2 regions of the Massilia scottii genome follow, and region 1 is predicted to be linked to the other one. Evidence: riboswitches for the same ligand, from Rfam matches in the RefSeq annotation. Region 1 holds a riboswitch; the other holds the start of a gene.
What was found. A riboswitch is a leader RNA that binds a small molecule or an ion and turns the genes downstream of it on or off. The one in region 1 is predicted to bind thiamine pyrophosphate.
Positions count from the first base shown of each region.

Region 2: linked by a shared signal. The riboswitch ahead of thiC (phosphomethylpyrimidine synthase ThiC) and the one ahead of RBA41_RS12960 (TonB-dependent siderophore receptor) in region 1 are both predicted to bind thiamine pyrophosphate.

Region 1 is NZ_JAVCWM010000008.1:38,912-42,056, reverse strand. Features, by position in the region: gene RBA41_RS12960 (TonB-dependent siderophore receptor) at 1-1,473, opposite strand, end outside; TPP riboswitch at 1,550-1,648, opposite strand; gene RBA41_RS12955 (iron-containing alcohol dehydrogenase) at 1,717-2,874, opposite strand; gene RBA41_RS12950 (glutathione S-transferase) at 3,004-3,145, shown strand, end outside.
Region 2 is NZ_JAVCWM010000006.1:244,587-247,731, reverse strand. Features, by position in the region: gene RBA41_RS10635 (S8 family serine peptidase) at 1-931, opposite strand, end outside; TPP riboswitch at 1,324-1,429, shown strand; gene thiC (phosphomethylpyrimidine synthase ThiC) at 1,500-3,145, shown strand, end outside.

The sequences.
Region 1 (3,145 bases):
GCCGCCGTGTTCCATTCCGTGCGCCAGCGAGCCGTAGATCGTCCAGTCGGGCGTCGGGTTGTACACCAGCGCGACGTTCGGCAGCAGGAAGCTGGTGTCGGTGCTTGCATTGCGCTTGATGGCGGCATAGCGCAAGCCGGTGTGCAGCTTGAACTGCGCGCTCAGCGACAGGATGTCCTGCACCACAAAGCCGCGTTCATGGTCGTTCAGGCGCTCCGTGAGCGGCCCGGTCGTGCGGCTCGCATCCACCGGCGGCACGATCAGGTTGTTGTAGATATTGCTGAAGCCGACGTAGTCGTACACGTATTCGCCGGCCTTGTCGCTGCGTTCAAGATAAGTCGCGCCGATGGTCAGTTCGTGGCCGATTGCGCCGGTGGCGAACTTACCCTGCAACAGGGCTTGCGCGCCGAGCGGCGACTTGCGTTCGCCCACGCTCTGGTAGTCGTACACGTCGTAGTCGCCGTTCGAGCAGTAGCCCGGATAGAAACCCTCGCCTTCGTTACTGCATCCGTAAGGGAATGCAGTGAAGTCGTCGCGCTTGAATTCATGCTTGTTGGCGGTAATGGTGGTGCGCCAGGCGTCATTGATCAGATACTCGAAGCGCAGGCCGATATTGCTGGTGCGGGTGTCGACCGGCTTGGTCCACGGCTGCTCATTGAGCAAGGTCTTGGCCGAAATATTGGCCGGCAGCGCGACGCCGCGAATGAGCTGGTAGCCGGGCGCGGTGATCTGCGATTTCTTCTGGTAGTCCATGTCGAGCTGCAGCAGCGCCTGGGGCGAAATCTGCCAGTCGAACGCGCCCGACACGAAGGAGCGCTCGCCGTCCGCACCCTTGACGTAGGAGCGCAGGCGCTCGCCGGCGGCGTTGACGCGGTAGCCGAAGCGCTTGTCGTTGAAGCGGCCGCCCAGGTCCACCGCGCCGTACACGGTACCGCGCTCGCGCGCTTCCACGGTGACCGAGCGCAGTGGCGTGTCGGTCGGGCGCTTGAGCGCGTAGTTGACGATGCCGCCCGGCGCGGTCACGCCAGCCTGCAGGCCGGACAAGCCCTTGAGGATCTCGATGCGCTCCTTGTTTTCGAGCGGGATCTGGGTGTCGCCCGAGATGGCGATGCCATCCTTGCGGTAGCTCGCGCCGTTATTGAGCGCGAAGCCGCGGATCGAGAACTGCTCGGCGTAGCCGACGGCGTTGTACGAATCGCTGACGCTGGCGTCGAACTTCATGGCGTCGGTGCTGTTGCGGATGCTGTAGTCCTGCATCTGCTCGCGGCTGATCGACATCACCGTCGCCGGCGTGTACAGCAGCGGCGTGTCGGAGAAACCGGCCACGCTGGCGCGGTCGGCGGCGATCTGCTTGGCGCCGGTGACGACGACTTCCGGCATCGACTGCGAGGTCGTTTGCGCGTGAACGGAAAAGGCGAACGCCTGCACGATGGACAGGGCGATGACGGACTGCTTGAATTTTGGCGATGACATAGTGTGCTCGTATTACGCGCCGGCGTGCGGTGCGTTGCTTGAAAAAGCCGGAGCCAACGGGGGAGCAAACAAAGGAGGGGACTACTTTGCGCTTTCCTTCGCTGGCATTATCCAGATCAGGTACGGAGGGTATCTCTCACCCGGAAAGTGAATTCCAGGACCCCTAGCGAATGTCGATTTTATCACAGCTGGCACGGGCGGAGGGGGCCCGTGCCAGCGTGTGCGGCGTGCCTGACGCCGGTGTTACAGGCTCATTTCCAGCACTTTGCGGCTCACGTCGGGCGTGACGTCGCGCTGTTCGCCGAGTTTGACCATGCGGTGCGCTTCAAGGGCGTTCAAGATGCCGTCGAGGTCCTTGGCGCCAAGGCCGTAGTCGCCCAGGCGCGTTTTCACGCCCATCTGCTCGAAGAATTCCTCGGTGCGGGTGATGGCCGCTTCGATGCGGGTATCTTCATCGCCACCGGACAGATTCCACACGCGTTCGGCGAACTGCAGCAGTTTGGCGCGCTTGCCCTCCTTGCGCACGCGCAGCATGCTCGGTAATACGATGGCGAGCGTCTGGGCATGGTCGAGATTATGCAGGGCGGTCAGCTCGTGGCCGATCATGTGAGTTGCCCAGTCCTGCGGCACGCCGGCGCCGATCAGGCCATTCAAGGCGAGCGTGGCGCACCACATGACGTTGGCGCGTACGTCGTAATCGTCGGGATTGGCCAGTGCCTGCGGGCCTTCTTCGATGAGCGTGAGCAGCAGGCCTTCGGCAAAGCGGTCCTGGACCTTGGCACCGACCGGGTAGGTCATGTACTGCTCCATCACGTGCGCAAAGGCGTCCACCACGCCGTTGCCGACCTGGCGCGTGGGCAGCGAATAGGTTTTGCTCGGGTCGAGGACCGCGAACTTGGGGAAGCACTTGCGGCTCATGAACGAGAACTTTTCGTGCGTCGATTTGCGCGTAACGACGCCGCCGCTGTTCATTTCGGAGCCGGTCGCGGGCAGGGTCAGCACCGCGCCGAAGGGCATGGCGGCGACGATATTGTTACCTCGTTTTTCGAGGATCGTCCACGGGTCCTCTTCGAGCAGGGCGCCGGCGGCGATGAACTTGGTGCCGTCGATGACCGATCCGCCGCCGACGGCGAGCAGGAAGTCGATTTTCTCGGCCTTGACCTGGGCGATGGCGCGCATCAGCGTTTCGTAGCTGGGGTTCGGTTCGATGCCGGCGAATTCGGTGACGGTGAAGCCGGCCAGGGCGGCCAGCACTTCGTCGTAGACGCCGTTTTGTTTGATGCTGCCGCCTCCGTAGACGAGCAGCACGCGCGCGGACGCGGGGATCTGTTTGGCGATGGCGGCGATCTGGCCCTGGCCGAACAGGATCTGCGTCGGATTGTAGAAGTCGAAGTTGAGCACGGTGGTTCCTTGTATGGGCAAACGGGTGGTGGGAGATTATCGCTCAAGCACGGGATTCTTGCGGGAGGCGGGCGAAAACGGCGGATGGGCCATAATCATCCCTCGACCGATCCATGCATGGGAGGCACGATGACGTACGAACTTTATTACTGGCCGACGATCCAGGGACGCGGCGAATTCATCCGCCTGGCGCTGGAGGAAGCCGGCGCCGCGTATGTCGACGTGGGACGCCAGAAAAATGGCGCCGACAAGGTCGCCGCCGCCCTTGCGG
Region 2 (3,145 bases), on a different contig from region 1:
TTTCGACCTTGCTGTTGTACTGCGAGAAGCTGGCCCAGGCCTTGTTCTCGTCCAGCGCGCCGACCATCATCACGCTGCTGTAGCCGGCCGGGTAGGAGATCACCGTGTTGCCATCGTTGCCCGCCGCGGCGATGCTGAGCACACCCTTGGCGGCCAGCGCATCGAAGGCGCGCTGCTCGGTCTTGCTGGCACGCCCGCCGCCGAGCGACATGCTGATCACGTTGGCGCCGGCGCTGCCGCACTTGTTGGCGGCCGTCGCCAGGGACGAGGAATAGGCCCAGCCAGCGGCGCCGAACACCTTCACGATGTGCAGTTTCAAAAGCCGGTTGGCGTTCACGCCCACCACGCCGGTGCCGCTGTTGTTGATGGCCGCGACCGTGCCCGCCACGTGCGTGCCATGATGGTTTTCGTCGGTGTACCAGTTGCCGGTGCCGGCATCGTATTCGCCGGCGACGCTGTTGGCGCTCAGGTCTTCGTGGGCGCGGTCGTAGCCGGAATCGATGATGCATACCTTGCGGTTGGCGGCGTTCGCGTCCGGCAGCAGGTCGGCCTGCACCAGCTTGATCCCGTAGGGCACCAGCTGGCCGGTCGCGTAGGGCGTGCCGGTCGACGCCGACGTCAGGGCAAACGCCTTGCGCACCACGTCTTCCTCGATGTACTCGACGTTCGGATTGCGCAGCAGTCCGTTCAGGGCCTGGGCCGGCACCTCGATCGCCATCGCATTCATGCCGTGGATCTCGTGCTTGACCGCACCGTGAGCGCCCGACACCGCCGCCTTGACGATGGCCGCCTTGCCCGGCTTGAACGCGACGATCACGCGGGTCGTGTCCGCCGCCGCGGACGCATGCGTGACGACGCCGACTGCGACGGTGGCCAACAATAGTTTGACCGCGCTGGCGATGGGGGACATTTCAGGCTTGGTATGCATCATGGCAGTTCTCCGGAATGATCGTTTCAAAGGTGCCGCAGGCGTTGGTGACTGGCGTGCCCATGGGACCAGAAATTAAGTGTATTGGGAAACGATTAGAGCAATCAAACAAGTTGTTTTGCGCGTCATGCAACTGTTGTTTTGTACCGAAAATCACGATTCCTGCCGTGCGCTCACTGCCGGATGTGAGAATTGGTGATATTGTTTTGCGCCTCACACTGCAATCATGTGGCCGGAACGGCAATCGTGTCAGGCATGCCATCCGCGCTCCACGATTGTTCAGTGTCCCACTCCGGTGCGCGCGGGTCTTGTGGCAGATCACTGCGCCGGACGTGCCGAAAAAGCCATCTTGTCCGGCCGATCAACAGGTATAATGACGCTCGCTGCCGCAAGGCGGCACACGCTAGGGGTCCTGCAAGTCGCTGAGCGACGCGCGGGTGAGAAACACCCTCTGAACCTGATCTGGATAATGCCAGCGAAGGGAAGCCAGTGAGTTCCATGGATGCGCCGTCACGGCTGCCATCCCGGCCGCTCCTACTCCTTTGCTGGCTCCTGCACGCAATGGAGCCACATGAACGCACCGCTTAAAACCCCGCTCAAATTCGATTCGGCCACCGCCACGGTGGACGAAGCCGCCATCGCGCCTTTCCCGAATTCCCGCAAAGTCTATGCCCAGGGCAGCCGCGCCGACCTGCGCGTGCCGATGCGCGCCGTCAGCCAGTCCGATACCGCCGCCTCGTTCGGCGCCGAACCGAATCCGCCCGTGTATATATATGACACGTCCGGCCCGTACACCGATCCGGAAGCGCAGATCGACATCCGCTCTGGCCTCGGTACCCCGCGCCTGCCGTGGATTCTGGAGCGCGGCGACACCGAGGAACTGGCCGGCCCCAGCTCGGCCTACGGCCAGGCGCGCCTGGACGATCCGGCGCTGGCCGCGCTGCGCTTCCAGCTGCAGCGCACCCCGCGCCGCGCACTGGCCGGCGCCAACGTGACGCAGATGCACTACGCGCGCCGCGGCATCATCACGCCCGAAATGGAATACGTGGCGATCCGCGAAAACCTGCGCCGCCAGGAGTACTTGCAGGAGCTCGAAGCGTCCGGCCCGATGGGCAAGCGCAGCGCCCAGCTGCTGGGCCGCCAGCATCCGGGCCAGTCGTTCGGCGCCAGCATCCCGGACACCATCACCGCCGAATTCGTGCGCGAGGAAATCGCGCGCGGACGCGCCATCATCCCGGCCAACATCAACCATCCGGAAGTCGAGCCGATGATCATCGGCCGTAATTTCCTGGTCAAGATCAACGCCAACATCGGCAATTCGGCCGTGACCTCGTCGATCGGCGAGGAAGTCGAAAAAATGACCTGGGCGATCCGCTGGGGCGCCGACAACGTCATGGATCTGTCGACCGGCAAGCACATTCACGAAACGCGCGAATGGATCATCCGTAACAGCCCGGTACCGATCGGCACCGTGCCGATTTACCAGGCGCTGGAAAAGGTCAACGGCAAGGCCGAGGACCTGACCTGGGAAATCTTCCGCGACACCCTGATCGAACAGGCCGAGCAAGGCGTCGATTACTTCACCATCCACGCCGGCGTGCTGCTGCGCTACGTGCCGATGACGGCCTCGCGCCTGACCGGCATCGTCTCGCGCGGCGGCTCGATCATGGCCAAGTGGTGCCTCGCGCATCACAAGGAATCGTTCCTGTACACGCACTTCGAAGACATCTGCGCCATCATGAAGGCTTACGACGTCTCGTTCAGCCTGGGCGACGGCCTGCGTCCCGGTTCGATCTACGACGCCAACGACGAAGCCCAGCTGGCCGAACTGAAGACCCTGGGCGAACTGACCCAGGTCGCCTGGAAGCACGACGTGCAGGTCATGATCGAAGGCCCGGGCCACGTGCCGATGCAGCTCATTAAAGAGAACATGGACCTGCAGCTGGACCAGTGCGGCGAAGCGCCGTTCTACACCCTGGGACCTTTGACGACCGACATCGCGCCCGGCTACGACCACATCACCTCCGGCATCGGCGCGGCCATGATCGGCTGGTACGGCACCGCCATGCTGTGCTACGTCACGCCCAAGGAACATCTGGGCCTGCCGAACAAGGATGATGTCAAGGATGGCATCATCACCTACAAGATCGCGGCCCACGCAGCCGACCTGGCCAAGGGCCATCCGGGCGCGCAGATCCGCGACAACGCGCTGTCGAA